DNA from 3 places in the Pseudarthrobacter sp. RHLT1-30-1 genome. Region 3 is predicted to be linked to each of the others. Evidence: riboswitches for the same ligand, from Rfam matches in the RefSeq annotation. Region 3 holds a riboswitch; each other region holds the start of a gene.
The links. Region 3 has a riboswitch for cyclic di-AMP ahead of AC50YM_RS17180 (M23 family metallopeptidase). Riboswitches for the same ligand answer to the same signal wherever they lie in the genome.
Positions count from the first base shown of each region.

Region 1 (9,913 bases), on a different contig from region 3:
TTCCTCCCGAAGCCTCTCGGCCTCGACTTCTGCCTGTTTTGCGTCGGCCTCTGCCTTTGCGGCCTGCGCCTCGCGTTCCCTCGCCCCGATCTCATCGGTCCGGGCCTTTTCGCGCATTTCGACAGCCCGGTTGCGGTCCGCTTCCACTTTGCGCTTGCGGCTGAGCCTGGTTGCCACGGCGATGATGGCAAGCACAACGATGATGCCGACAATGATCCATATGAGCAGTCCCGAATCCACGATGATTCCGCCTTTTCTCTCGATCCCCGTAAGTTACGAGTAAACAGGATCAGTAAACCGCAGAAATGCCTGCGTGACCATCATTCGGGAATCAGGCAGCCCGCCCGGCGCCGGCGTTATTTGGCCCGGGGAACCTTGAAGTGCGTGAGCCTGGCGTCCTGGCCGTCCAGTTCGGCCCAGGGCTTCTCCGTCTCCATCACCGTCAGGGCGCTCGTGGGGTAGCGCGTGGCGGCGTCCATGTAGGCATCGTGGTTGGAATCGCGGGAGGCAAGGTGCATGGCAAGATCCTGCACGCCGGGCATATGCGAGATCACCATGAGGGTGGTCACGGTGTCCGGAACGTGGTTGATGACCGTCAGCATCCGCGACGCCGAGGCGGCGTAGAGTCCGTCCTCGAGCTTCGGCGTCGGGGCTTTGTCGCCCAGTTCGCTGCAGACCCAGGTGCAGGTCTGACGGGTGCGCAGGGCGCTGGAGCAGAGGATGAAATCGGGGACCACGCCGTGCTTCAGCAGCCATTTTCCGGCCTGCGGGGCGTCGCGGTGGCCGCGCTCTTCAAGCGGCCGGTCGTGATCGGCGACGCCGCCCGGCCAGTCCGCCTTGGCATGGCGCATGATCACCAGCCGTTTGATGTGATGCGCGCTCATGGACCAATCCTAGTGCGGCGGCTGATCCCCGGGCGCGCGTCGCACCAACGGCGGCTCAGTCGTCCAGTACGAAGGTCACTTCCAGCACAACGTGCCAGGCAACGACGGCGCCGTCGCTGATCTCAACCTTCTGCTCCTTCACCCAGGCACCCGTTACATTGCGCAGGGTCTTGTTGGCCCGATCGACGCCCTCCTTGATGGCGGCATCGAACGAGGTCTTGGAGTTCGAACTCAGGGTAGTAATGCGTGCAACAGACATATCTTCCTCTCAGTAGTCGTCTCAACGGGTCCGAGACTACGCCGAAGGAAGGAAACACAACAGGGTCCAAGCGCCGCCCAAGAGCCGCGAAGCCCAACGTCCATCAGCCTGCCCCGCCGAAAGCCTCCACCCCGGAACGGGAGGAAGGTGCGTTCTCAGGAGGAAGTAAGCGCAGCGTGGCGTTTTGCGTAGTGCCGCATCGCAGACTGAGGAACGAGGGAGGACGAGAGCTGGCCGGATTCCTTGTCCGAGCTTGCGAGGTCAAGGGAGCCAGCGAACGCCAGGGCACGGCAAAGTGCCGCCCGCGGCGCGTGAAGCGCAACGGTCAATGCAAAAGCGCCCGCCCCAGTCAAGGAACGGACGCTTGCGCGGGCTGGAAGCTAGATCGAGTATTCCGGAGCGGCCCAGACAACAACTTCGGGGTGCTCGTAGAAGCGGTAGCCCTGGCCGCGGACCGTGCGAACAGTATTGGCGAGGCGGCCAAGCTTGGAGCGCAGACGGCGGATGTGGACGTCGATGGTGCGCTCGTTGGGCACCTCTTCGGCGTTCCGCCACAGGCCCTCAAGCAGCTCGTCGCGGCCCACGGTGCGGGTGCCGTTCTCCACGAGGTAGTTGAGGAGTTCAAACTCCTTGAACGTGAGGTTCAGGGATTCGCCGTCGAGCGCCACTTCGCGGCGGGCAAGGTCAATCAGGACGCCGGACGGACGCGAATCCTGGGGCTGCTGCTGGCGGGAGGTCTCGGCGCGCTGGCGGGCCCCCACCGTGGGGTCACCGAAGGTGGAACGGACGACGTCGAGCGCGGAGCCGGGGGCGCTGGCCGGGGCAACAGCGACGGCCGCGTAGCTTTCGGCGCCGGAGACCAGGGACTGGGCGTAGGCCCGGATTTCCTGGGCCAGCTTGGCAATGGAGGTCCCGGCGGCCGCCGCGGTTTCCTCGTCGATGCCCATGTAGAGCACGAAACCGCGGGCCACATTGTCGGCCGGGACCGGACGGACGGGGGCGGCGGCGCTGCCCGGCGTAATCACGGGAGTCGGGGCCGTGGCCGGCGGAACGGCCCGGAGCTGTCCATAGGAGTTGGGGTTGTAGCCCTGCGGGGCATAGCCGGGGGCGGGGAAGGTGTTGCCGGAGCCGGAGGGGGCGAAGGAAGCGCGGCCGCCGAAGCCCTGGCGGATACCGGAGGCCTGGCCGGCCTTGCTGGCGTTACGGACGGAGATGTGGACGTATCCGGATGCAACTGACATGGATTGCTTACCTCAATGTGAATGGCCGTCATCGCGGCTCGAATGCTACTTTTCCCCGCAATGAAACTTGGGGAGGGGCGCCCGACGCTGGGCTGGGGGCGAATGCCTAGAAACCTTTGGGGTGTAAAAGTTAGGCGTGCATTCGACAACAGCGATTCTCGGTATCAGCGGGTGCGCTGATCCAAAAAACTGCGGCTGCAGGAGCTGTTATGTTCTTGTTCACAATTGAAGTGTGCAACGTAACAATGAAAACTTGCAAGTAACAAAGCATTCATAAGTCCACGATGTGAGACTAAACGGGGAATAGTAGCGCAGATCACAATTCTGACCGGGCGCTGGAAAAACCTTGGATTCGAACAAAAAAGGTCCCGTGGGTCATCTGCCCGAAGAAGCTTCGCGCAGATGCCCCACCGGCCCTGAATCATTCACTGTATCCGGAAACCGTAAAACCGTTCGCCTACTTATCAACGGATGTCCACCGTCCCACAGAGTGGTCACTCCGCAGCCGCGGAAAGTGCCCGTGCAGGGGCTCCCAGGGCCGTCCAGCTCGTTAGGCTGGGATTCACAGGTGCCGCACAGGATTCCCAAAGCCGCGCCTAACCGGCAGATCGGAGAGTTGTCCCATGGCCACTTCGCACTCCATGACGAACAATCTTCCCCAGCTCACCCATCCGGACGGGTCCCCCATCCGTGCCCTGGTCGTGGACGATGAACCGAGTCTTTCCGAGCTGATGAGCATGGGCCTGCGAATGGCGGGCTGGTCCGTGGCCGTCGCCGCCGACGGCCCCGAAGCAGTGAAGCTGGCGAAGGACTTCCGTCCCGATGTGTTAGTGCTCGATGTGATGCTCCCGGGGTTCGACGGCGTAGAGCTGCTGGGCAGGATCCGCGCCTTCGCGCCGGAGGTGCCGGCGTTGTTCCTGACAGCCAAAGACGCCGTCCAGGACCGGATCACCGGCCTGGCAGCCGGCGGGGACGACTACGTCACCAAGCCGTTCAGCATGGAGGAAGTGCTGCTGCGGCTGCACCGGCTCGTCCAGCGCTCCGGCGTGGCTGCAATGGATACCGCCGAACTCGTCGTCGGGGATCTGATCCTGAACATCGACACCAGGGAAGTCCGGCGCGCCGGCGAGGAACTCCACCTTACAGCCACCCAGTTCGAGCTGCTGCGCTACCTCATGGAGAACCCGAAACGCGTTGTCAGCAAGGCCCAAATCCTGGACCGGGTCTGGGACTACGACTTCGGCGGGCAGGCAAACATCGTGGAGCTCTACATCTCCTACCTCCGCAAGAAGGTGGATGCCAACTACCCGCCCATGATCCACACCGTGCGCGGCGCTGGCTATGTCCTGAAGCCGGCGGACTGATTCGTGCCCGAACGCTTCGGCGAGATTCGTCCCTCCGGGTTCACTTGGCGCAACCCCTCCACCTGGCACCTGCGCACCCGGCTGGTCCTGGTCGCCATGGCCCTGCTCGTGGCGATCTGCGGTGCTGTCGGCGTCGTCAGTTATGCCTCGATGGACCTCTTCCTGACCAGACAGCTCGACAAGCAGTTGCAGCAGGCAGAGGATCGTGCCCGCGATTCTGGCCGCGCCGGCGGCCGCACAGATCCCCTTGAGGCGCGGGGCCAGGGAATCGGCACGCTGAATGCGCGGATCGATGAAGATTCAGTCCGCAGCGCAGGGTTCCTGGGCGAGGACGCCACCCGTAAGTCCCTCACCAACGAAGACGACGAAGTTCTCCTTGGACTCAGCCCCCGCAGCGAGCCGGTGGACCGGACCCTTTCCGCGGGAGCCTACCGGCTGGTTGCGGCCGAATCACCAAACGGCGACGTGATTGTCACCGGGCTGCCGCTCGCAGAAAAACAAAACACGCTGGCCTCCCTGGTCTGGACCATGGTGCTTGTTTCAGCAGGCGGCCTGGTCGTGATCGGCCTGGCCGGCACGGCACTGATCCGCCGGACCATGAAGCCACTGGACCAGCTGTCCGAGGTTGCGACGCAGGTGTCCCGGCTGCCGCTCGACGCAGGCGAGGTGGGACTGGCTATGCGGGTTCCGGCGTCCGCGGCGCATCCCGGAACCGAGGTGGGCAGCGTCGGCCATGCCCTGAACCTGATGCTGGACAACGTCTCCAACGCGCTGGAGGCACGGCAGAACAGCGAGATGAAAGTCCGCCAGTTCGTGGCGGACGCCTCGCATGAGCTGCGCACACCCTTGACCGCCATCCGCGGCTACACCGAGCTGATGCGGATGACCGAACATTTCACGCCCGACGGCGAGAAGTCCCTCGCCCGGGTGCAAAGCCAGTCCGAACGGATGACCACCCTGGTGGAGGACCTGCTCCTGCTCGCGCGGCTGGATGAGGGCCAGCCGCTCAAGCTCAGCGACGTGGACCTCACCCAGCTGGCCATCGAGACGGTAAGTGATGAGAAGGTCATGGCCCCTGACCGGATCTGGCACCTGGAGCTCCCGGAGGAGCCCGTGGTGGTCCGGGGCGACGCGACCCAGCTGCACCAGGTGCTGGCCAACCTGCTCTCCAACGCGCGGAAGCACACCGGGCCAGGCACGACGGTCGTGACCGGCGTGAAGCTCACCCAGGACGGGAGCGCCGTCGTGACGGTGACAGACAACGGCCCCGGAATCGCTCCCGAATTTGTGGACCGCGTGTTCGCGCGTTTCACTCGCGCGGACGCCTCCCGGAAGAATCCAGTGCCTGCTGCGTCGCCGGCGCACGGGCGGCGGCCCCTTCCGCGCCCTCCCCTTCACCCGCCGCGCCTGCCTGCTGCTTCCGGCGCCGCTGCCACGGTCACCAGCGCATCCGCCGAAGGAACCAGCGGGCTGGGCTTGTCCATCGTGCAGTCAATCATTGCTGCCCATGGCGGGACCGTAAGCGTCGCATCCCGCCCGGGGCGGACTGAATTCACCGTGCGGCTGCCGGCAACTCCCCTGACGACCGAGGCCAACCGGCCGCTGGAAGCGCAAGACGCCACGCCGCCGTCGTGACCTCCGTTATGCAAATGTGACTTAGCCGGCCAAGTCCTGTACGGTTTTTAGGTGCGGCCATCACTAAGGCCGCACATCCGGACGCACGCCAAGCTCTGCCGCCTCCCGGATTCCGCTGGACCAGGCAGAGGCGGGGAACCCAGAGTTCCCGGGCATTTGCATCTTGCGCCCTTGGGGTGAAGCCGACACGTGAAATTCCGTGCGGCCGGGTGACCTCACCCGAACCCGACAGCTAACTCCGCAGGCGTTGAGAGGCGATCATGACCGACTTCAACGCACAATCGCGCCCTGACGGCGCCGAGAACACCACCCGCTCCAAGCCAACGCGCCACCGCGCCGAACCAGCCACGCCCGCTTCGGGCCTGGCCCGGATCGCCGGCCGCGTCGGCTCCACCGGCCGCCGCGCGGCGGTTGTAGTGGCCGCCTGCGCGGTACTCGTGGGGGCCGGCGCCGCAGGCCAGGCGGCTGAAACCGGCGCCCGCAACGCCAGCACGGGCAATCTCACGCAACCAGCCGCGACGGCGGATCCGTTGACGCACCTCGATTTTGAACGCGTCCGGGTCGACAACCAGGCCGTAGTCCCGACCGGAACCGCCGCCCCGGCAGCCGAGGCGAAGGCGGCCGAAGCGCCCGCCCCGGCAGCCGCGCCAGCCGCTGCCCCGGCACCGGCAGCCGCTCCGGCTCCGGCTCCGGCTCCGGCTCCGGAGCCCGCACCGGCACCTGCCCCGGTTGCCGTCAATGACCCTGCCGGCGCGCAGGCTTACGCGGCCGGCCAGCTGGGGTCCTACGGCTGGGCCGCCGGCCAGATGCCCTGCCTGATGAAGCTCTGGACCAAGGAGTCGGACTGGGAAACGACCGCGACCAACTCGAGCAGCGGTGCCTACGGCGTGGTCCAGTCCCTGCCGGCCGAGAAGATGGCCAGCGCCGGCGCGGACTACCGGACCAACTACCGCACGCAGATCAACTGGGGTTTGCAGTACGTGAAGGATCGCTACGGCTCGCCGTGTGGCGCCCTGAACTTCCACTACGCCAATAACTGGTACTAAGCAGCGTTGCTGCGAAACAACGCTGCTGATCAGCCGCCCGGGCGGTTGGGAATATACTGCACTGCCCACTTATTGCCGTCGGGATCGGCGAAATAGACGAAGTGCCCCCAATCCTGGACGTCGATGTCGCTGACCTCCACACCATTGTCCTTGAGCTGCTGATGGGCCGCCCCGATGTCGCTGACCACCAGCTGCAGGCTGGGGGCGGTACCCGGCGGCGCCTCATTGAGGCCCTCGCCGATGGCGATCGAGCAGGCTGAGCCGGGCGGGGTCAACTGGACGAAGCGGATGCCGTCCATCGGCCGCTCGTCGTAGTCGGCGTGGAAGCCCACCTTGTTGACGTAGAAATCCTTGGCGCGGTCCACATCGGACACCGGGACAAAGACGAGTTCAAGTTTCCAGTCCATGGGGCTCAGGCTAGTCCCGGAGGGTCTCTCCGGGATAGGAAAATCTCAATGGAATCCGCCCACGCGGGCAGCTTCGCAGCGCGCGGGTGGCTTAGCCGGCCACGCCGTAGAGGCGGTCGCCGGCGTCGCCCAGGCCCGGGACGATGTAGGACTTTTCGTTGAGCTTCTCATCGATCGAGGCGAGCACAATCGTCACGTTCGCGTCGGCGAGCTCTTCCTCCAGCTTCGCCAGACCCTCCGGGGCCGCGAGCAGGCAGATGCAGGTGACGTCGGAGGCACCGCGCTTGAAGAGGAACTTGATGGCCTCGCGCAGCGTACCGCCGGTGGCGAGCATGGGGTCCAGGACGAAAATCTGACGGTCGGTGAGGTCCTCGGGGAGGCGCTCCGCGTAGGTGATGATGTCCAGCGTCTCTTCATCGCGGGCCATCCCCAGGAAGCCGACTTCGGCCGTGGGGACCAGCTTGGTCATGCCCTCGAGCATGCCGAGTCCGGCGCGCAGGATGGGGACGACCAATGGCGTGGGCTTAGTGAACGCCGTGCCGATGGTGGTGCTGACCGGGGTCTCGATGGTCACCGGTTCGGTGCGGACTTCGCGGGTTGCCTCGTACGCCAGGAGCGTGACGAGTTCCTCGGTGAGCTGGCGGAAAACCGGCGACGGGGTGTTCTTGTCCCGCAGAACGGTGAGCTTATGGGCGACCAGCGGGTGGTCCACAACGAGAGTGCGCATGGGTCAAAACTATCACCCAACGGATGGTGCGCCGCCCGTGGGACCGCGGGCGCCGACGTCGTTCGTTTCCTATTGATGACTCCTGCCGGCGGCGCCGTCTGTCAGGTGGGCCGAGTTGTCAAAAGTCGGCGCGGGTCCGGCGTGCTCGCGGTGCCGCAGGGCGTGGAAGAGCCGGTGGGCCATGATCACGATTCCGACCCAGGCCAGCCCGAGCACCCAGCCGATGATCACATCGGTCATCCAGTGGTGGCCCAGGTAGACCCGGCTCATGCCCATGGCGAAGATGAAGGCCGCCCCCGCCGCGATCAGGCCGACCCGGGCCAGGGTGCCTTCAATCTGCAGACAGGCGAGGTAGACGACAAGTGCGATGACAACCGTGGTGTTGAGGGTGTGGCCGCTTGGGAACGACGGCGAGTCTTCGTAGGGCGGGACGGCGTCGGCGTGGTCGGGACGGGTCCGGCCGATCAGCTTCTTGCCCACGGATGTCGCGGTCACCGAGACGGCGGCGGCGCCTCCGATCAGGATCAGCGGCCGCCAGGTCCGGCTGGTCCAGATCAGCCACGCGGTCAGGAGACTGCCCAGGATGGGCATCCCAATCCCGCCCCCGATGTTGGTGAACCCGGTGATAAACGCGTCCAGGCCGGGGCTGCGGAGCTGTTCCATGAACCCCAGGGTGGGCTTGTCCAGGTTGGCCAGGCCGGCCTCGTCCACGACGTTGTCATAGACCTCGGCGCTCAGCAGTGCCAGGACCAGCACCACCACGCCGCCGATGAGCATCGTGGCCCACAGCGCCGCGTACGGCACCACCCATTTCCCCCAACGGTGCGTTATCCAGCCCACTGTCCCGTTGTTCACGATCTCTCCCGAATGTTGGTGCCGGCCGCTTGGCTGCACAGCTTGCTTAGCATCGAAACTATCATTGAGCCATGACCTCCCCCGAGCCCCGCCATGCCGAATGGATGGGCCTTGCCCTCATCGAGGCCCGTGCCGCGCTGGCCACGGCCGACGTGCCGATCGGCGCCGTCGTTATCGGTCCGGACGGGACCGTGCTGGGCAGCGGACGCAACGAACGCGAAGCACTTGGGGACCCGACGGCGCACGCTGAGATGGTGGCCATCCGCGAGGCGGCCGTCCGGCTGCAGGAACGGAGTGCGCAGGGCGGAATGGCCGGTGACGGTTGGCGTCTGGAGGACTGCACGCTGGTGGTGACGCTGGAGCCCTGCGCCATGTGCGCCGGGGCCGTGGTGCTGGCCCGGATCCCCCGGGTCGTGTTCGGCGCCTGGGACGAAAAGGCCGGCGCCGCCGGATCCGTGTTCGACATCCTCCGCGAGCGCCGCCTCAACCACTGGGTGGAAGTGTATGGCGGGATCCGCGAGCACGAGTGCGCGGAGCTGCTGCGGGACTTCTTCGCCGGACACCGTGGCTCCTGAACCCTGGCCATCGCGAGTTCCGGTCCCGGCCGTGCTACCGGCCGGCCGCGGAGGCTGCTGCCGACGCTGCTGCCGACGCCGCCAGGGCGTCGGTCCGCTGTTGCCGGGTGGCGGGCGAGTCGAGGCTGAAGGCGCGGAAGTCTCCGAGGTCCTCGCGGATCCACGCCTCGACTTCGGCGATCCGGCGGGTCACGGCGGCTGTGGGGCCGTGGAAAACCCAGGGCACGATCAGTTCCTGGCCGGGATCGTACTGCCACAGCCCGATAATCCGGCCCCGGTCGAAGATGGGATGGTCCGGGAGGTCCGCCTGCAGCGCCAGCGAGCCGATGGCCTTGGTGTGCTGGTCTTCGTCGGCCAGCAGGTCCGCGGCGTTCCGCCGCAGCAGCGCGAGTGAGTCCGTGCCGGCCAGCAGTTGGATCTGTTCATCCGCCGGTTCCTGGAACGTGGCGAGCCCTTCGACGTCGTCGGGCAGCATCCACAGGATGTCCCCGGCGGCGGTGGCAACCTCCAACGCGCCGACCGCAGCCAGCGCCGCTTTGCTCTGGGCCACGGTGAAGGCGGTAAACCACTGGGACTGTTTGAAGGTCGCGCCGCCAGTCCAGCCCAGGTAGCGGCGGATCAGCTCTGCGCGGGTTTCCTCGTCGTCCAGCGGGCTCGGCGGCAGGTTCCAGAGCTCGTAGGCATAGCGCTGCAGGTCCAGGCGCCCATTGACCGGGACCCTGCGGATCCGGCCTTGGGCCTGCAGGATGCCCAAGGCGGTGGGAAGGGTGGTAGTTGCGCCCTTCTTCTTGCCTTCCTCGCCGAGGTTCCGCACAGAGTCGCCGAGTTCCTCCTTGAGCTGCCTTGGGTCCAGCGGGACGCCGGCCTCGCCGAGGGTGTGCAGCACCTGCTCCTCCAACAACGTGATCTCGCCCCGGTCC
Region 1 covers NZ_JBWZCG010000001.1:11,443-21,355, forward strand. Annotated here, with positions in the region: gene AC50YM_RS00045 (hypothetical protein) at 1-240, opposite strand, end outside; gene AC50YM_RS00050 (SixA phosphatase family protein) at 357-884, opposite strand; gene AC50YM_RS00055 (dodecin family protein) at 940-1,143, opposite strand; gene AC50YM_RS00060 (winged helix-turn-helix domain-containing protein) at 1,524-2,384, opposite strand; gene AC50YM_RS00065 (response regulator transcription factor) at 3,008-3,748, shown strand; gene AC50YM_RS00070 (sensor histidine kinase) at 3,752-5,383, shown strand; cyclic di-AMP (ydaO/yuaA leader) riboswitch at 5,487-5,645, shown strand; gene AC50YM_RS00075 (aggregation-promoting factor C-terminal-like domain-containing protein) at 5,644-6,429, shown strand; gene AC50YM_RS00080 (VOC family protein) at 6,459-6,836, opposite strand; gene upp (uracil phosphoribosyltransferase) at 6,928-7,563, opposite strand; gene AC50YM_RS00090 (phosphatase PAP2 family protein) at 7,633-8,418, opposite strand; gene AC50YM_RS00095 (nucleoside deaminase) at 8,490-8,993, shown strand; gene AC50YM_RS00100 (DNA glycosylase AlkZ-like family protein) at 9,028-9,913, opposite strand, start outside.
Region 1: linked by a shared signal. The riboswitch ahead of AC50YM_RS00075 (aggregation-promoting factor C-terminal-like domain-containing protein) and the one ahead of AC50YM_RS17180 (M23 family metallopeptidase) in region 3 are both predicted to bind cyclic di-AMP.

Region 2 (9,913 bases), on a different contig from region 3:
CGCGAGCCACCAGACCGGGCCGCCGACCAGGAGCGAACTGATGCCGCCGAGCAGGAGCGTGCGTGTCCCGGATCCCACAAAGGGGGTGGCCGCCATGGCGAGGGTGGCGTTGACGATCACGCCAACCCCGGAGGCAGCTGCAACCAGCGCGACGCCGGACGTCACCAGCCGGCTGCCCTGCCGGACAGTTTCCGAGCTTCCGCGCGCCAGCCCCCGGTGGTAGACCCAGACGAGTGAGCCGATCGCGGCGGCGGCGATTGCCACGGCCAGCGGCTCCAGCAGCTGCGCCATCGGTTCGCCGCGGTCGAAGGCCAGCCGCAGCAGGACGAACACCGTAACGCCCGCACCGCCGAGGGTCAGCACCCCGGCGCCCAGGACTCCTACGGTGATCAGCCCGACGCTGGCGAGCCCGCCGCGCAGCAGCCGGCCGCCGTCGCGTTTCCAGTGCCACCACCAGACCAGCCCGCCGCCCGCCGCCCAGACGAGTGACTGCAGCGCCGAAACCCACCACGGCTTGCCCACTGTCCCGGCAGCCAATTCCCCCCGGAGTGCAACGTCGAGCAGGATGGACAGCGCGGTGATAGCACCGCTGACTCCCATCACCAGGCCGATGTAGCTGCCGAGAACTGTTGGGACCTCGGCCAGATCCAGGGGCCGCTTGCGGGGATGCCGCCCCATCCACCGGTGCCAGACCCACACGACAGCCCACACCAGCCCTGTGGCCAGCGAGGAGCGCCACTGCAACGACTGGCCGCCGATCAGCGTGTTCAGGGTGCTCAGCAGGTTGCTTACCGCCAGGATCAGGGAGAGCACGTAGGCACCGGTCAGGTACAGGCCCCAGCCCACCGACGCCCGTTCTGTTTCCTCACCCAGGCGCCGCCAGACCACCCACCAGAGCAGCGCAGCGAGCGGCCCGCCGATCAGCGCGAACGCCAGCGAGCGCGCCAGCCCGGCCACGTCCCCCGAGGCCAGTTCGGTGCCCGCCACCAGCAGTCGTTCCAGCAGCCCGCTCAGTCCGATGGCGGCCACGATAACGAGCGCGAAGAGCAACAGATAAGTGATCAGGCGGCGGACCGTCCGCTGCGCCGAACCCACGACGGAGTCGATACTCATCACTTCACCACCGTGGGCTGGCACACCGTCAGTTGCCAGGGGGCTCTTTCAATCAGCCACTTGTCCCCGGCCTTGACCAGATCAAAGGAATCCTCCATCTGATACTCGGAGCTTCCAAACGGCCCACCGTCCTGGGAGACGGTGATCAGCACCCTGACGTCCGCGGACGCCGCCCGCTCGGTCGTCGAGACGAGCGTGACGCGGAGGTTGTCCGTTCCCATCCCCGGCATCGCTTTGATGCAGCCTGCTGTGGCGGCATCCGAGAGGTAGGCCCTCGCAGCCGCCTCGTCGCCGGCAATCACGGCGGCAGAATACCGCTGGACTACCCCGGCGGGGGTGGCCTCATCCAACGGCGCTGGCTCGCCGCGGGTGAACACGACAATCAGGGCAACGATCACCAGGACCGCGATGGCGGCGAGGATGGCGAGCAGGGTTCGGTCCGGCCGACGCGGTGCGGATGTTTCAGCGGCTGGTTCAGCGTCCGACGCCGCGGACGGCCGGGTCGCGGACGGCTGGGTCGCGGGTGTCTCTGAAGCGGCCGGCCGTGGTTCGTTCGGCTGTGGTTCGTTCGGCGCGGGCTCTGACTCTGGACTCATGTCGTCAGTATGTGGCAGACCGGGGCCGCCGTCACGATGTCTTTAGACCTCATCCGCCCCTGACCTGCTGTTTCGCCGCCGTCGGACGCCTCTGATGATCAGCGAGGCCGCGACAACGGCCAGGGCGCCATAGACGGCGAAGTTGAGGAAGCGGGAGTATTCGTCGATCAGCCGGTACTGTGTCCCGAGCAGTGCGCCCAGGCTGATCAGCAGCCCGTTCCAGATGCCGCTGCCCGCCAGTGTGAATGCGCTGAACGTTCCCAGGTTCATCCTTTGGGCGCCGGCGGGTAACGAGATCAGGCTGCGCACGCCCGGCAGCAGCCTGCCGAAAAAGACAGCCGACCGGCCGTGGCGGCTGAACCAGCCGGCGGCCTTTTCAAAGTCTTCGCGGTCCATCAATGGAAGCCTAGACAGCCAGCGGATCGACCGCTCGAGGCCGAGCCGCGCCCCGAGCCAGTAGAGCAGCATCGCGCCAAGGTAGGCGCCCAGCGTGCTGGTGACCAGGACAAGGACCAGGTTCATGGTCCCCTGCCTCGTCAGGAAACCGGCTAGGGGAAGAATGACCTCGCTGGGTATGGGCGGGAACACCGTTTCCGCCAGGGTGAAGAGTCCCACGCCCCATTCGCCCAGGGCGTCGACGGCCCGCGCGGCAAAACCGGCCACACCGCTCATGTCGTCCACCGGGCTTGCGGCAGTCATGGCTGCCCGGGCCGTTGAGGATCCTCGGTCACTGTCGCTCCCCTTCCCCGTCGTTTGTGGCCAGCCTAACCGAAACAGGTGCGCGGATCGGTGCGCTCGCGCCGGCTCCGACCGGGAGGCATTAGGCTCAGGAAATGGGAATTGTGCGGAAAGTCGTAGGCCTCCTCGTCCTGATGTTGATCGGGCTGCTGGGTTCGGGGCCGGCAGCCGTTGCCGCCGCGCCGGTCGACATCGTGGTGGAGGACCGGGCCGGGGTGTTGGACCAAAAAACCCTTCGGCCGGCAGTGCAGTCGCTTGAGTTTTACCAGCCCACGAAGGTGGCTGTGTACACCTACAACGGCTCGGCCGCGGACAATCTGAACGAGGAGGTCCTCCGTTTCGCCCGGGCCGAGCATCCGGAGTGGATCAGCGGGGACGGGCAGAAGTGGGCGGACGGGCTGTTCATTTTCGCTCTGGACCCGCTGGGCCGGCACGTCGGGACGTATATGGGTGAGGACCGGAAGGTCTCGCTGGAACAGCGCGAGGACATCCAGAACGCCGCCAAGGAACTGCTGCGGGACGCCCAATGGACGGACGGCACCATCGCCGGGATCCAACGCGGCGCGGAACTGATCAACCAGCCCTGGTACCGGTCCGCGGCCTTCCTCGTCCCTGCCTTCAGCGCAGCGGGTGCCGCCATCGCAGGCGCCGCAGGCTGGCTGATCGTCCGCTGGCGGACCAGAGTCAGCAGCCGCAAGGAATTGGCCCGCGGCGACGTCAGCTACTCCAACGTGAGCATGGATCTCGAGGTCACCGAGCTCAACGCCAGCACCATCCCGGACGCCTCGCGCTATGGCAGTACCGTGCTGGAGAAGCACCGGACATTCCTGGCGAAGTACAACAAGGCCACGGCCCTCGCCAACCGGGTCCATGCCCTGTCGCCCAAGGAACTCAGCAAGCGGGTGAACATGAGGCTGATCAGGAGCTACGCGGAGGCCGCCACAGAGCTGGACGCCCTCGACGACGTCATTGCCGACACCAATGCCCTGCTCAACCGGGGCTCCGCCTGGGCTCCCGCCTGGGACCGGCAGCTGGCCCCGTTCCGGGCCGACCTGGCCGCGATCGAACAAATGCTCAGCAAGCGCAATGCCGAGGGGGACTCCGCGACCGCGGCGGCCCTGCGCTCCTTCCGGGACCAAAGCCATCGCGACATCGAACAGTGGACCACGGAACTCGCGGACGGCTCGATCACGCCGGAGACCGCCCTGGACCGGCTTCGGGATGCCCGAACCCAGCTGTCCGAGCTGCTCAAGAACCACGCCGATACGGTCATCGAGAGCTTCGCCAAAAACGAAAAGGAAGCCTCCTTGATGCGCCAGGAGATGGAAAGCGCGCAGGCCGGAAGCAAAGCCAAGTACGGGCGCACATACGAGCCCAGCATCCTGGGCACCGTCTACCCCGCGTACTACTTCTTCTCCGTGCCGACCTTCAACTCCGGCCTAAACAGCAGCGTCAGCAGCGTGAGCAGTGCCCGGGGAGGCGGCGGCGGTGGCGGCACCACCGGCTACGGCAGCAGCGGCGGCAGCTTCTCCGGCTCCGGCAGTTCGTCGAGCTTCTAGCGGGTCTCGGCGCTCTTGCTGTGTTCGACGACGAAATCGCCGCCGGGGAACAGAATTGTCTCGTGGCCGTCGTCGAACCTGACGTGATACGGCGGGGCGCCGTCGGCACCCTTGACCTCGAGGATTTCCCCGTGACGGTCCGATGACTCGACCGTGGTGCCACGGATAATGATGCGGTCTCCCTGGGTTGCTTTCATGGCCTACACCTCCGCTCACCAGCGTACGGTTTTGTGACCATTTGGGGAACGGCCGGCTAGAAGAGTCTGGCGGTGACGGTTTCGGTGAGCTGGTGGATGACGCGGGTTCGGGCCGCCATATCCGACGGTCCCACGCCCAGCGTGTAGACCACAAACACGTAGGCCCGGTCGCCCTGGACCAGGACGCTTGCGTCATGCAGGTAACCCTCGAGCAGCCCATATTTGTGGAAGACGCTGACCTCTGGGGGCGTGGCGGCCGGGATCAGCAGTTCGTAATTGGTCTGCTGCATATAGGACAGCAACTGGGCGGTGTTGGTGGCGTTGAGGAGCCGGCCGCTGTACAGCTCGGACAGGGTCCGCCCCATCTCGGCGGGAGTCAGGCCGTTCACCGTGCGGTCATAGGGGATGCCGAGGTCGGCGGCGTATTCGGTCAGGCCCTTCTGTCCGACGGCGGCAAGGATCAACGCCCACGACTCGTTGTTGCTCTGCTGGACCATCTGCCGGATCTGTTGGCCGGCGGTGGACGGCCCCATCCGGGACGTCAGCGAGGCCTTGCCGGTTTCCACCAGATGGTAGTAGGCGGCAGCGGCGAGAATCTTGCCCGTACTGGCGGCCACAAACTTCGTCTTCACCCCGTACTCGTGCACGTCCCCGTCGCGCATGTCGATCAGGGCCACGCCCAGCCGGTAGGCGCTGTTGGCCTTGATGACGCCGTCGATCTCCGCGTCGAGTAGCGCACTGATGGTCGGGTCGGACGGAGCGACGGCGGGTGTCGGGGCCGGCGGTGTGGCGGTGGCTACCGCGGAGGGTGTCGCGCCGGTGGCGGACAGCGGGTCGGCCGGTCCGGCATTCGCTGGCGCGGATGCCGACGTCGCCGGCGCAACACCGGCATCGCGTGGAACGCCGTCCCGGACGGTGGCGTAGACGCCCGCGGCCGAGACCAGGCCGAGGACTGTGACGAGCGCGATCAGGAACTTCGGTCTAATCCCGCCCGGAAAACCCGGCAGGCCCCGCAAGGGACTCCGGTTGAATTCAGCTGTATGACGGCCGCTGCTGTAGTGTCGGCCGGGACCCCAGGAATCCATCCGGCCTATTGCCGCAGCATCGACGGAAGCGCAACGTCGGCTGACGTCGCAGGCTGGTTCGCTGGCATGCTTGTCCTTCTTGACCTAGGGACCGCGCTTGATTCAGAACCGCGGCGCGGCTTCAGATTTCCTTATTCTGCCCCGGGCTCAGCCTAGCGCAAGCGGCCGCGCCCAAGTGATCCCGGATTTGCCTTCCGGCCCCCGGGGGCGGCGGGCCCGCGGGCCCCCAAAACCGCCAAAGCCGTTGTGCGGCGAGACGTACCGCCTGGCGTCGGGCGCCCTCCCACTGCCGCGGTCCGCGTCGTACGCTGGAACCCCGGCAGCCCGGCAAAGGAGCCCGCATGCGCAAGGTCATCTTTATGATGCAAGTATCCCTGGACGGCTATTTCGAAGGTCCGCAGCACGATCTGAGCTGGCACCGGGTCGATGACGAACTGCACACCCACTTCAACGATGAGCTGCGGACCATGGGCGCCTTCCTGGACGGCCGCGTCACCTATGAGCTGATGGCCGACTACTGGCCGACAGCGGACGAGGACCCTTCGAGCGCTCCTGCGGAGGTTGAGTTCGCGGGGATCTGGCGGGACAAGCCCAAGATCGTCTATTCCCGGACCCTGGCCACGGCGGACTGGAACACCGACGTGGTGCACGAGGTCGTCGCCGAGGACGTGGTGCGGCTCAAGGAACAGCCTGGCGGTGACCTCGCACTCGGTGGCGCCGAACTCGCAGCGGCTTTCAGGCGGCTAGGTCTGATCGACGAGTACCGGATCTATGTGCACCCGGTCCTCATCGGTCGGGGAAAGCCCCTTTTTCCGGAAACGGATGCGATGACGCCGCTCCGTCTGCTGGCGAGCCGTACGTTTGGCAACGGTGTGGTGCTGCTTCGCTACGCACTAGAGTCGGAGTCCGGCGACGCAGACGGCCGGTGATCCGCTGCCCCCAAGGCAACTGATCGACCGGCCGACTGTGCGCTGGGTGGTGCTAGGCGCTGGTGGTGCTAGCCTGCGCGGACGAACGTCACCGGGCCGGTGGCGGTCAGCCAGGAAAGCGGGTGCGTCATGGTGGCGTTGACGCCGTTCATGCCGCCGCTGATGGCCTGGCCGTTGCCGGCGTAGATGGCAACGTGGCCGGACTGGACGATGATGTCGCCGGGCTGGGGCGTGGCGACGACCGAGCCGTATTTCAGGAAAGCCTGCGGGCCGATGTCACCGACCGGGATGCCGGCCGCGTTCAGGGCCTTCTCGACCATCGCGGTGCAGTCCTGCGTGATGCCGATCTGGCCGTAGGCCACGGCCAGCAGCGTGGCGTTGACTCCACCGGCTGCCGGAGCCGCGGCGGGGGCCGGGGCTGCCTGGACCTTGACGGTTGCTTTAGCGGCCGCGGGGGCCACAGCTGCTGCCGGTGCCTTCGGAGCGGCAACAGCAGCTGCCGCCTTCGGAGCGGCTACGGGCTTGGGTGCCTCCACCACGGGAGCAGGCGACGTCTCAACGGCCGGGCGTTCGAACGTGATCTGGACGGCCGAGTCGGCCAGCACCGGCGCGGAGACCTGGCCCTGCACGTCAACGGACGTTGCGGGTGCAGAGTCGCGCTGGGCCGGCGCCTCGGCGGCGTTGGCGGCCATGGCGCCGCTAAGCACCATTCCGGAAGCGGCGACGAGGACTGCGGCCTGGCGGCCGACGGTGCCGGCGGTGCGGCGGTTGTTGCGTAGGGCGGCGTGTTTGGGCGCACGGGTATTGCTAAAAGTCATTGAAAAAGCCTCTCCCAATGCCTGCGAGGTGAGCTGTCGGATTCGGATGGGAGGCACCCGGCCGCACGCGGGCCCGACATAGCGGGCCGTGCGGCTTCACCCCAAGACCCCTGGAGAACAGCGGGTCAAAATTGGTTTCCCCGTCTCTGCCGGACGTTGCTGCGAGTTATCCCCACGCCGCGGCAGAGTTAGGCAATCGGCAGGGGAGAACCTGTCTCGGAAACAACAGGCACCCATCAACGGTAACGGAATGATTACGACAAGTCACATCGAGGTATCACATGCGGGCGCTGGCGGGCCAGGAATGCCCTTCGTCGACGGGTCCCCAGGCATAGGATGATGCCATCACCGTTCCGCCGAAACGGAGGCCAGACAATGAACAGCCCCGACGTGCCCAGGCACTGTGTTGCCATCTGCCAGCTGAGCATTCAGCCGCCGGAGGACTTCAACGTCAATACCGAACTGCTGGTGCTCGACACCGGGGAAGTTCACGTGTCCACGTGGGACGCCGAACCCCGCGACGGCGGCTTCGACGTCCATGTCCTGAACGACCGGGTGGATGCCCTGGGCTTTATGGTCGTCACCGGTTGGGAGTTCTTCGATGAAAGGGCCTACGCCGTGGTGGAGCCCCGCCCCGGCAAGCGATGATCGATCGCTGGTCCGCGGGTTTCGCAGCGGCAGCCGTGACCGCGTTCAGTGTTTCCACCGCGCTCTTGTTGACCAACGCGATGATGCTCCCCGGAGCCGGCCTGGTTCGGCTCTTGTTGGCCGTCTTCATCGGCCCGCTGGCTGCAGCCCTCTCCGCCGTCGTGCTCCTGCATCGAGCGGGGCGGCTCTCCGCCCCGGCGGCATCGTTCACTGCGGCTAGTGCCTTCCTGGCGTGTGGTTTGGCGGCACTGACGGCAAAGAGTTGGTCGGTCGGTTTCGACGAAGCTGATGCGGGTCTGGGCCGCAGCTGGTTTGGTTCGTCGACCCTGCTGTTCCTGATTCTCGCGTGGATTGCTGGCACGATCTGTCTTGTGGCACCGGTCGGCTCGGCGCTGAGCAGGCGGCGCTCCCTGCCCATCCGCCTCGTGCAAAGTACAGTCCTGGCAGCGCCTTTTGCGCTTCTCCTCGGCGCACTAACGCTGATGGCTCCCCTGGCCAGCGCACTGGGCGCCGTCGTGCTGCTTGTCATCGCTCTGCGATGGGACAGTGCGAAGCCTCCCGCAGCACGGCGCGACGCCGTCCGGGCAGCAGTGCGACCGTCCCCGCTGATGCCGGTGGCGGCTTGGACTCGGCGGAGGGACGCTGCAGCATGCGCGGCCGCGCTGGTGACGCTGGTTGCGGGCCTGGGCTGCGCTGTGTTTGCCTTCTCCGGGCGTAGCTGGGCGCCGATGGTTAGCGATTCCACCCACGCCATGAACCTCGGTCTGGCCGCCGGCGCGCTGGCGGCCATTCCTGCGACCCTCGCGGCCGGGATTGTGCTCGCCCCGCGTTTCGGCGGCATCATGCGGTGGTCGGTAGTGCTGTGTTGCGCGAGTCTTGTCGTGGAGGCGGCCGCTCAATTTCTTGGGGCCGGGCATCCCACACAGTGGCCGCTCATCCTTGCTGCAGCAACCCTGATGGGCTTCGCGGTCTCGCTGCCTTTCGGACGGCTCATTCCCGGGGGGCCTTGCTCCGCGTCGGCGTGACAGCGCTGTTCGGTCTCGCCGGTTCAATTGTCGGACTCCAGCTGGTGACGATGGCCGCTTTCATTGCACCACCGGCCGCGGCCGCGCTCTTCGTCTCGTCTTGGAAGCGCTTGTCAGGGGCAGGGCTGCGGCCGGCGTTATGACGGCAATACTAGGCCGGCCGGGCGGAGTCCAGCCAGTCGTGAAGGGCGGCGTTGAACCGCCCGGGTTGAGTGAAAGGCATTCCATGCCCTACACGCTGGTGGATCTCGAAGCTGCAGTTCCGGAATTTCGATTGGTAGTGTTCCATGACGCGTAAGAGTCTGTGTTCCTCCTTGTCCCCCGCCATGAGGAGGACCGGCCGGGAGGATCCCAGGACCTCAGGAGGAACGGCGAACGAGAAATTTGCCAGGATTAAGCGCCTGAGCGTTCCGGCGGACACGGCCCGGGACAGGGCGAAGTAGTCCTCGAACATCGATGAGGGGATGCCGAGTTGCGCCGCCTGGGCGTGAGCGAAGCGACGGTTCCTCGACAGCGGTGCGGACCCCGCGGCGAGCAGGCTGAGCGCCGTCGCTCCGCGCCACGGGCTCAAAAGAGAGCTGACCACCACGAGGCGCTCGACATGGCCGGGGTAGGACGCCGCCAGTTGAATCGCCGTTTGACCGCCGAGGGAATGTCCAATGACGGTGACGGGCCCGGGTTGTTCCAGAAGGCCGGTCTCCTCTGCGACTGCGGCTGCCGCCTGAACATGGGTGGAAAACCTGCCTTGGCGCTGCGGATGATGCCCCGGAAGGGTAGGGGTCAGGACGGTGAAATAACGAGCGAAGTAGGCAATTTGCTCCGCCCACATCCAGGGTCCTACGCCGCCGCCGTGAATGAACACGAGCGTGGCACTTTTCCCGTCGGACGCTGCCTTCATAACGCCAGTCTTCCAGAACGGGACGATCACGATTCCTCCCCGGGCGGTCAGAATTCCAATTCCGGCCGGTGCCTGGCCAGCTCGGTGAGCACCCGGGAGACCGCTTCGGCGGCAACCTCGCCGCCGTCGCCCGCCGGCGCTTCCGTTTGGGGCGACTCCCTCAGCACGAGACGGGCATGGCGCACGAACCGGGGCCAGTCCCCGGCGCCGGTACGGAGCTCGCGGAGCGGGGAAAGCAGGGCAGCCCGGCGCAGCCAGTTGTCGGGATCCCGGATCCACCGGTCCAGGACACTGTCGGCACGCACCC
Region 2 covers NZ_JBWZCG010000012.1:3,220-13,132, reverse strand. Annotated here, with positions in the region: gene AC50YM_RS10400 (DUF5671 domain-containing protein) at 1-1,113, opposite strand, end outside; gene AC50YM_RS10395 (LpqB family beta-propeller domain-containing protein) at 1,113-1,709, opposite strand; gene AC50YM_RS10390 (DedA family protein) at 1,752-2,408, opposite strand; gene AC50YM_RS10385 (DUF5129 domain-containing protein) at 2,543-4,006, shown strand; gene AC50YM_RS10380 (DUF1918 domain-containing protein) at 4,003-4,203, opposite strand; gene AC50YM_RS10375 (serine hydrolase) at 4,260-5,219, opposite strand; gene AC50YM_RS10370 (dihydrofolate reductase family protein) at 5,630-6,217, shown strand; gene AC50YM_RS10365 (hypothetical protein) at 6,286-7,035, opposite strand; cyclic di-AMP (ydaO/yuaA leader) riboswitch at 7,040-7,209, opposite strand; gene AC50YM_RS10360 (hypothetical protein) at 7,411-7,683, shown strand; gene AC50YM_RS10355 (hypothetical protein) at 7,719-8,708, shown strand; gene AC50YM_RS10350 (alpha/beta fold hydrolase) at 8,860-9,606, opposite strand; gene AC50YM_RS10345 (DNA alkylation repair protein) at 9,654-9,913, opposite strand, start outside.
Region 2: linked by a shared signal. The riboswitch ahead of AC50YM_RS10365 (hypothetical protein) and the one ahead of AC50YM_RS17180 (M23 family metallopeptidase) in region 3 are both predicted to bind cyclic di-AMP.

Region 3 (9,913 bases):
GCTCGTGCAGGACGGAGGCGCGCCGTTGCGCCTGCGGGACGGCGCCCATGGCCCAGTTGCCGAAGCGTGCGAGCAGCGCCGCTGTGCGCTCCGGGGCGGCGGCCAGGATCCGCTGGAGGGATTCCGGGGTGGCGGTCCAGTGCTGCAGGGACAACGCGGCCTCCATCGGCGTGGTCGCCGGGGAGATCGCCGCTCCGCTGCGGTGGAGTTCCCCGACCAGCTGGACCACACGCTGGGCGAAGGCCGGCTGGAGCCGGACGAGTTCGGTGTAGCTGCGCCCCAGCCCGGCCGGGTAGATGCCGATCACGTCCTTGAGGCTGCCCACCGGCAGGTAATAGCGAAGCTTCGCAGCGGCAGCAGGTGCGGCGCCGTGCGGGGGTTCCGCCCGGTGGACCAGGGCCAGTTCCTGCAGCGAATGCAGCATCTTTTCGATGGAGTTCAGGGTGGCGGCGTTGATGAGTTTTTTCAGCATCGGGGCGGAGGCGCTGTGCCCGGTGTCCGTGTTCGTGCACAGGTGCAGGGTCTCGAGGACCTGCATTTGCGGGCGGTTGAGCCGCTCCAGGGCACGCTGTACGCTGACGCGGCCGCTGGCCCGGGCGGCGAGGGCAGCGAAGTCCGGCACGCCGGGGGAGATGAGGTCCGGCCGCGCGGCGAACAGGGCCCGCAACGAATCGTCGCTGCGTGCCTGGAGTTCCTTGCTGAGCGCGCGGATCAGGGACATCAGTGCAAGGCTACCTTTCGTCGGGCCGTCGGGTCCGTCGCCGGGCTGCCACACCATCAATGACGAGCAGGAGCATCAGCAGGAAAGCGACGGGAAGCCCGTAGAGGGCCGTGGACGTGATCCAAACGGGGGACACGGCGTTGTCGAATGCCATCGCCATCACGACGCCGACCGCCGCGAGCGACAGAACGGCGCAGGCGGCCGCAACGATCAACAGTGGCCGTCGGAAACGCAATGGTGTCATGGTGCTAACGCTAACAGTCCGGCCTGTCCCGCGCCCCAAACGGCCAAAGTGGGATTGGCAGGATAACCTTGAAGGAACAGACCAACACGGTCCGGGCAGTCATACCCTGAACCCGCATATCCATGCGGATGCGGTGGCCGTCGGCCGTGTCACCAGCAGAACGAAGAAGGTTGATTACGTGCCTACCGGCAAGGTCAAGTGGTATGACAAGGAAAAGGGCTTCGGATTCCTCGCGGGCGAGGACGGCCAGGAGGTCTTCCTGCCCAAGTCGGCGTTGCCCGAGGGCGTAACCGAACTTAAAGCCGGTACCCGGGTCGAATTCGGCGTGGCCGACGGGCGCAAGGGCGCCCAGGCCCTGGGTCTGCGTGTGCTGGACAAGACGCCGTCCATCGCGAAGGCCAAGCGGCCCAGCCCGAAAGACCTTGCGCCGCTGGTGCAGGACCTCGTCTCCGTGCTGGACAACCTGTCCGGAACGCTGTCCGCCGGCAAATACCCGGAAGGCAACAAGGGCAAGGCGATTGCCGTCGCCCTGCGTAAGGTTGCCGACGAGCTGGACGCGTAGGTCCCGCGATGACTCCGGAATCTGATCAGAACGCGCCCCGGGCCGGGGACACGAACGCCGGCACAAACGTCGGCTCCAAGCCGCGCCCGGGCGTTCCCGTCTGGCGCACCGGCAAGCCCGACGCCTTCCTGGCTGCCGCCGTCGACGCCGCCCGTGCCGCCCTGGAAGGGATCGCCCCCGCCGAACAGATCGGCCCGCACCTGGCAGCCAAGAGCGAGGGGGACCGCCTGGTCACCCACCTCTTCGAGTCCAGGCTGGCCGGCTACGGGGGCTGGCAATGGTACGCCGTGCTCACGCGCAACTCGCGGTCCAAGGTTGTTACGGTCGACGAGCTGGGCCTGCTGCCTTCCGAAGAGTCGATCCTGGCGCCGGACTGGATCCCGTGGGCCGAGCGCGTGCGCCCGGGCGACGAACAGGGCGAGGATGAACTTGCGGACGCCGCCCCTGCCGCACCCCTGCCCGACGCGGGCGAACCCGCCGCCGACAGCGCCCCCGATCCCGCGGACAGTCCCGAGGACGACTCCGACGACGCCGATGGAAATGCCGATGGAGCCGGCGACGAGTACGACGCCGACGATGTTGACGACGACGCTGTTGACGACGACGACTCTGACGACGGTGAGGATTCCGCAGACGCCCCGGACGACGATTTGCCCTCAAGGCAGGCTGACTAACGGTTGGAACCATCCGGGGGCCGGAATAGTGAGGGCTGGACATGATGTCCACCTTCAAGTCCCTGCATATCCTGAACTACCGGATCTGGTTCATCGGGGCGGTCATTTCCAATATCGGGACCTGGATGCAGCGCACCGCCCAGGACTGGCTGGTCTTTGACCACCTGACCGAGCACGATGCCAGCGCCATGGGCCTCACCATGGCCCTGCAACTCGGCCCCCAGCTCTTCCTCGCCCCCGTGGCCGGGCTGGTGGCCGACCGCTTCAACCGCAAACAGCTGCTCATCCTGACCCAGTCCGCGATGGGGCTGCTCAGCGCGGGCCTGGGCATCCTGGTAATTTCCGGGGCGGCGCAGCTGTGGCATGTCTACGGCTTCGCCCTGCTGCTCGGTGTTGTGTCTGCCCTCGATGCCCCCGTGCGCCAGACGTTCGTCTCCGAACTTGTCCGCGACGATTACCTGCCCAACGCGGTGGCCCTCAACAGCGCGTCCTTCAATGTCGCCCGGATGATCGGGCCCGCAGTCGCCGGCGTCCTCACGGTCGCCGTCGGCCCCGGCTGGGTCTTCCTGATCAACACCCTGACCTTCGTCGCCCTGCTTCTTAGCCTGTGGCGGATTCCGACGGCGTCGCTGCGCCAGCTGCCCCGGGCAGCGGCCGGCAAGGGCCGGATCCGCGAGGGGCTGAGGTATGTGCGGTTCCGCCCGGACATCGTGGTGGTGCTGGTCGCCGTCTTTATTGTGGGCACCCTCGGACTGAACTTCGTGCTCTTCATCGCGGCCATGGTCGGAACGGAATTCGGCCTGGACGCCGGCGCCTTCGGTCTGATGAATTCCATCATGGCCATTGGCTCCGTCGCCGGGGCACTGCTCTCCGCCGGGCGAAAAAAGCCCCGGCTGCGGATCATTTTCGGGGCTGCCGGAGCCTTCGGTGTGACCTCGGGCATCGCCGCGCTGGCCCCCAGCTACTTCTGGTTCGGTGTGGCGCTGGTTCCGGTGGGGCTCTTCGCCATCACCATGCTGACGAGCGCCAACGGTTACGTCCAGACGACCACGGACCCCGTGATGCGCGGCCGCGTGATGGCGCTGTACATGGCCATCTTTATGGGCGGCACACCCATCGGGGCGCCGTTCGTGGGATGGATCGCCAACGTCGCCGGCCCCCGCTGGTCCTTGAGCGTCGCGGCGGCCTCCGGCCTGGTCGCGGCCCTGATCGGCCTGGTGTGGATTGTCAGGGCCCTGCAGTTACGGATCCGGTTCGACCGCCGCGCCCGCGGGCTGCAGCACTTCCGTGTGGTATCCGCCGGTGCCCGGGGCCCCGACGGAACCGGACCAGACGCGGACGGCGCCGGACGGGGACAGAAACCGGACGACGCCGACGACGCCGTCGACCGCTGACGCTTCAGCGCCGGGACGGGCCAGGACGGGCGCGGTGCTACTTCTTCAGCTCGCCCACAACGAAGTCGATGCATTCCAGCAGCGCCGACACATCGTCCGGCTCGATCGCCACGAAGGTCGCAATGCGGAGCTGGTTGCGGCCCAGCTTGCGGTATGGCTCGGTGTCCACGACGCCGTTGGCGCGAAGCACCTTGGCAATCGCCGCGGCGTCGATGGAGTCGTCGAAGTCGATGGTGGCGATGACGTTGGACCGGTCTTCAGCCTTCGCGACGAACGGCGTGGCGTATTCCGATGCCTCGGCCCAGCGGTAGATGCGGCCGGCCGAATCCGCGGTCCGTGCCGAGGCGAAGTCGAGCCCGCCGCTGGCATTGAGCCACTGCACCTGGGCGTCCAGGGTGACGAGCGTGGCCAGTGCCGGCGTGTTGTAGGTCTGGTTCAGCCGTGAGTTGTCGATCGCCGTCTGGAGGTCCAGGAAGTCCGGGATCCAGCGTCCGCCGGCCTTGATCCGCGCCGCGCGTTCCAGCGCTGCCGGGGAGAACAGGCCCAGCCACAGGCCGCCGTCGGAGGCGAAGTTCTTCTGCGGGGCGAAGTAGTAAACGTCCGCTTCAGCGACGTCGACGTCGAGCCCGCCGGCAGCCGAGGTGGCATCCACCAGGACGAGGGAGTCCGCGTCGGCACCCACCACGCGCCGGACCGGAGCAGCCACGCCCGTGGACGTTTCGTTCTGCGGCCAGGCGTAGACGTCGACGCCGGCCTCGGCCCGGGCGGCCGGGCGCGTGCCGGGCTCGGACTTGATGATGGAAGAGTCCGCGAGGAACGGTGCCTTGTTGGTGGCGGCGGCAAACTTTGAGCCAAACTCGCCGAAGGACAAGTGCTGTGCCCTGTTCTCGACCAGGCCGAAGCTCGCGATGTCCCAGAACGCGGTGGACCCGCCGACACCCAGGATGACCTCGTAGCCCTCGGGGGCGCGGAAAAACTCGCTGAGCCCGGTCCGGACCGATCCCACAAGGTTCTTGACCGGCGCCTGCCGGTGGGACGTGCCCAGCAGCTTCGACGACGCGGCCAAGGCCGCCAGCTGTTCGGGACGGACCTTGGACGGTCCGGCGCCGAACCGGCCGTCCTTGGGCAGGAGATTTGCGGGAATCGTGATGCTGGTGTCGCTCACTGTGGCTCCAATTTTCGGCAGGTACGAGGTGCGGCTCGGGGCGGCCCGGCAGGATGGCTGCGGCGGAGCCACCGTTTCATTCTGCCTGACTGCCGGGCGCCGCAGGGAAAAGAGACCGTCACAGTCCGGTCATTGAGATTATCCGGAGTAATTCAAAATAGGCTAAGCTGGCCTGCGAACGTAGCGGACCCCGCGAGGGCGCCAGCCGCAGGCGGTACCGTGGGAATCACGCAAGGACGGCGCTCGAGGAGCTGAGCTGAATGACGGACCTGATCGATACAACCGAGATGTATCTCCGGACCATTCTCGAACTTGAAGAAGAAAACATTGTTGCCCTGCGCGCCCGCATCGCCGAGCGGCTGCGCCACTCCGGCCCGACCGTTTCCCAGACCGTTGGACGCATGGAGCGCGACGGCCTGGTCGTTGTTACCGGCGACCGGCACCTTGAACTGACCGAAACCGGCCGGAAACGTGCCATTGGGGTGATGCGCAAGCACCGCCTCGCCGAGCGGCTGCTGGCCGACGTGATCGGCCTCGACTGGGCCTATGTCCATGAGGAAGCCTGCCGCTGGGAGCACGTTATGAGCGAACGGGTGGAGCGGCGGATCTTCGACCTGCTGAACCACCCCACGGTCTCGCCGTACGGCAACCCGATTCCCGGCCTCGCGGAACTGGGCGGCCTGGCGTCCGAGCCCAACGCTCCGGTCGTCGTGAACCTGCTTGACGCCATGGCAGGCTACGGGCCGGATTCCCGGATCAGGGTGAGCCGGCTCGCGGAGCCCATCCAGGTGGAACCGGAACTGCTCGTCCAACTGGACGAGGGAGGCATCCGCCCTGGCGCCAGTGTTTCGCTGGAGCGGGTGGGCGAATACATCTCGGTGCGGGTGCCGGAGATCGAAGGCGCGCTGGAGCTGCCGCCCGAGGTTGCAGCCCACGTCTTCGTTACCGTCGATTAACGCCGCTTCACCGGTATTAGCTGTCCGCTGAGGGGACCACCCCTGAGTTGCGCACAGGTTCCATAACGGATTTATCTCTGAATGGCTTCATCGCCTATAGTTGGTCTCTAGTACCGATACCAAAGCGTTACCTGATCCGAAGCCGAGCTCTGCCAGCGGATCAGTAACAGAACCACCTTTCTGGCAGGGGCGGGGGAACCACTTCCGGCTGTTCAACAGCCTTGGGGTGAAGTCCGTCAGCGGCAAGTACCCTCCACCGATGGACCCTTCGGGTCCCTTTGTGCCTGGATTCTTGCCACGGCGGACCGGGTCTTTGAACTCTCTGACCCGAATCCGACAGCTAACTTCGCAGGCTCTCCAGAGAGGAACCTTTTGACCACCCAGACCGCCAGGGGCCGCCGTCGTGCGACCGGTCCTGCTCCGGAGCCCCGTCCGGCCGTCGCCTTGCCGGCAGACCGCCCACGTGACGCGCACCGCGACGCACGCCGGGACCGCCGCAGCCCGTTCCGGCAGGTAACTGACTTCGCGGCCGCCAGCGGCGTGGGGCAAAAGGCCGGCCTCGCCCTGGCCGCCACGGGACTGGTCCTCACTGTCGCCGTCCCTGCGACGGGCCCGGTCATGGCCACGGACACCTCCGCCGCCGGTTCCATCTCCGCCGCGGTCCAGCCGGACATCACGGCCGACGACGCCAAGATTGACTTCAGCCGCAGCGCCGTCACCACCCAGGGTGACCCGGACGGAAAGCTCAAGCAGTTGCTGAGCGCGCAGTCCGCCGGCTCGATCACCCGTGCAGCCTCCGCGGGCAGCCTCGGGGCGCCCCTCGCCCAGCTGATAACCGCGTCACCCTTCGGTTACCGCGTCAGCCCCATTACCGGCGGCTCCGGGGAATTCCACCGCGGCCAGGACTATGCCGCCCAGTGCGGCAGCGCCGTCCTTGCGGCCGCCAGCGGCACCGTGACGTTCACCGGATGGCATCCCTATGGCGGCGGAAACCGGGTGGTGATCGACCACGGCAACGGCCTGGAGACCACCTACAACCACCTGTCGTCAGCCACCGTCAAGGTGGGCCAGCAGGTCTCCCGCGGCGATGTCGTGGCAATGAGCGGCACCACTGGCGCCTCCACCGGCTGCCACCTGCACTTTGAAGTCATGGTCAACGGCGAAGTCGTCGATCCGACCGGCTGGCTCTAAGAGCTGATGGGACGCTCTCGCATTCTTGTGACACGCCGTGATCTGAATGTGACATTGCCTCCCAACTGCTGTACCGTTTGAGCTACGCCAACTTTTCCGAAGTTGGCGCTCTTGAGTGGATTGCCTAGCTCTGCCACCGCTCAAGGTCCGTTCGCATGACATCGTCTGGCAGGGGCGGGGGAACCAATTTTGGTCTTCGCAAGAAGACCTTGGGGTTAAGTCGCAATGCTTCCCAGGAAGCAGCGCGGCCGGGTGACTCCCATCCGAATCCGACAGCTCACCTCGCAGGCATTGGGAGAGGCTACTTTCGTGTCTTCACGCCACAATGCTGCGCTTAACCGCGCTCGCGCGGCTCTTACGAGCCCGCTGGAATCCAACCGCCGTGTCGCCCTTGCCGGTGCCCGGAACGGATTCCATACCGCCGACTCAATTTCTGCTGAGTCCGGCCCGCAGGCCATGCACCTGCAAGCAGTTCCCGCTTTTGGCGCGTCTTCGCAGTACACCCTTCGCTAAGTAACCCATTTCGGGGCGATCCGGCGTACCCCCAAGATGCCGGAGCGTCCTCAGACCGCGCCCAAAAAGCGCGGACCCAGGATCACGAAAGAGAGAACTTAATGACTACTCGTGCAAACGCACGGCACCGCGCCGAGGTCACCAAGACCAACTCGCTGGCCGTCATTGCCAAAGCTGTCGGCGACAACGCCGGCGGCATGGGTCGCCAGGCAGCCGTCATCGTTGCTGCCTCCGGCCTCGTCCTGACCAGCGGTATCGCAGCCAACGCTGCTGAGGCCAATGTCCAGCGCGAAGCCACCTCCGCTTCCACCCTTGAGGTTCAGGCTGCTTCCCCGGCGACCATCTCGGCTGCCTCCACGATCGCCATCTCCTACGAGAAGCCGGCCGTCACCACCTCCCCGGCCCCCGTCGTCGAGGCCCCCAAGCCCGTCGTCAAGGTCGAGGAAGCACCCGCTGCCAAGACCTCCGGCACCAAGGTCGGTGGCGCCACCCTGGCGGCCGCCTCAACTGCCAGCACCAAGGCACCCGCCGTCGCCAGCGGCATGGGCGCCACGATCGCCGCCGCTGCCTACGCCCAGCTCGGTATTGGCCAGGACTGCACCGCCCTCGTTACCAACGCGCTGGCTGCTGCCGGCATCAACTACCACGGCTGGCCGGCAGGTTACCTGTCCCTCGGCCGCACCGTGAGCGCCGCCGAGGCACGCTCCGGCGACCTCGCGTACTACCAGAACGGCGGCTCGGGCATGGCCCACATCGCTGTCTACGTCGGCAACGGCATGGCCGTCCACGGCGGCTGGAACGGCGGGACCACGTCCCTGCAGTCCGTCAACGTCGGCTCCGGCCCGGTCTTCATCCGCGTCGGCGCCTAAGACCACAGCAGCAAACCCGAGGGACCCCCGCCGTTTGGCGGGGGTCCTTTTGCATTGCCGCCGGGTGAACTTTCGAGGGCTGCGGTCGCGGCGCGGGAAAAATATTCGGTAAATCGGCACCTCCGTGTTTACTCTTGTTTTGTCCATAGCCCGACCAAGCAGAGGGCAGCCGGCCCTCGTGCCCCTGGCGGGTGCGGCCGTGAAGAGGTATGCGGATGCGCACTCTCGTTCTAAATGCTGGATATGAACCGCTGGCGGTTGTCACTTTCCGCCGGGCACTCGTGCTGGTGCTGACCGGAAAGGCCAGCGTCGTGGCGGAAGGCGACACTCCTGTCGTCGGGCCCCAGGACGTCCTTGGCCGGCCCTCGGTGATTCTGCTGAATCGCTACATCAGGCCCCGGTACAACAACATAACGGCTGTCAGCCGCCGCGGCGTGCTTCGCCGGGACGGACACCGTTGCGCGTACTGCGGGAAGGCGGCGCACACCATTGATCATGTCCAACCCAAATCCAGGGGTGGTGCGGATTCCTGGGAGAACCTCGTCGCGGCCTGCCTGCGCTGCAACAATGCCAAAGGGGACCACACGCCGGGTGAAATGGGCTGGAAGTTGGGCTTCAGCCCGGCGCCGCCCCGCGGGACAACCTGGCAGATCAAGGAACTGGAGAAGCCGACGCCGGCCTGGGACCCTTTCCTGCTGCCGGAATCTGCTGCCTGATCCGGTCCGGCGGTCCGGTCCGATCTCGGCCGGTCCGGGGATCCGGTCCGGCCGGAGTGGCAGTCTGCAGGGCCGCGCTAGGCTGGGCGGGTGGAATTTGATGCTGTCATCCTCGCCGGGGGGAGGTCATCCCGGCTGGGCGGGGTGCCCAAGTCGGGCCTGATGCACGACGGCGCCACCCTCCTTGAGCTCGCCCTTCGGGCCGCCCGCGGGGCGGCGGCGGTCGCCGTCGTCGGGCCCGACCCCGGCACCCTGCCGGACGGTGTGGTCAGATGCCGGGAGGATCCGCCCTTTGCCGGGCCTGCCGCCGCCATCGCGGCAGGACTCGCCGCCCTGGAACGGAACCGCGCCCACGACCCGCGCCACCCTTCCGCCGCGCCCTTCACCCTCGTCCTTGCCTGCGACATGCCCGGGGCGGGCGCCGCCATCCGGGCGTTGCTCGGCGCGGCCGCCGAAGCGGAGGTGCACGACGGGCTCATGGCAGTGTCTCGTGATGGACACCGGCAACCTCTCATGGGCTTATATCGCACAGCTGTGCTACAACGGCGCGCGGCCGATGCAGCCCGGCGCGGTGCCCTCGAAAATGCCTCGGTATTCGCGCTTCTTGCTAGGCTGGAGGTGCGGGAAGTAAGCGTCCCCGAAGGGTCCACGGATGATGTGGACACTTGGGACGATGCCTCCGCATTAGGGGTTACCCGCCCGCCGGACCGGCATGGCAGCGACCGTCCTGAACACGACCGTCCCGAACGCGACAGTCCTGCACGGGGCAGCCGAGACCATGGCATCCGGCCCGGGGACCCCAGCTGAACTCAACTTTGGAGGCAAACGGTGAAAAGCCAGGATGAAACACTCGAAGACTGGTGCCGTGCCCTGCTTCAGGCCCTGGAACTGGAAGACGTCGAGGTTGA
Region 3 covers NZ_JBWZCG010000028.1:17,639-27,551, forward strand. Annotated here, with positions in the region: gene AC50YM_RS17145 (helicase-associated domain-containing protein) at 1-721, opposite strand, end outside; gene AC50YM_RS17150 (hypothetical protein) at 732-965, opposite strand; gene AC50YM_RS17155 (cold-shock protein) at 1,144-1,527, shown strand; gene AC50YM_RS17160 (DUF3027 domain-containing protein) at 1,536-2,201, shown strand; gene AC50YM_RS17165 (MFS transporter) at 2,246-3,595, shown strand; gene serC (phosphoserine transaminase) at 3,633-4,760, opposite strand; gene AC50YM_RS17175 (iron-dependent transcriptional repressor DtxR) at 5,021-5,716, shown strand; cyclic di-AMP (ydaO/yuaA leader) riboswitch at 5,877-6,086, shown strand; gene AC50YM_RS17180 (M23 family metallopeptidase) at 6,089-6,907, shown strand; cyclic di-AMP (ydaO/yuaA leader) riboswitch at 7,054-7,212, shown strand; gene AC50YM_RS17185 (NlpC/P60 family protein) at 7,522-8,289, shown strand; gene AC50YM_RS17190 (HNH endonuclease) at 8,505-9,005, shown strand; gene mobA (molybdenum cofactor guanylyltransferase) at 9,096-9,812, shown strand; gene AC50YM_RS17200 (DUF6457 domain-containing protein) at 9,834-9,913, shown strand, end outside.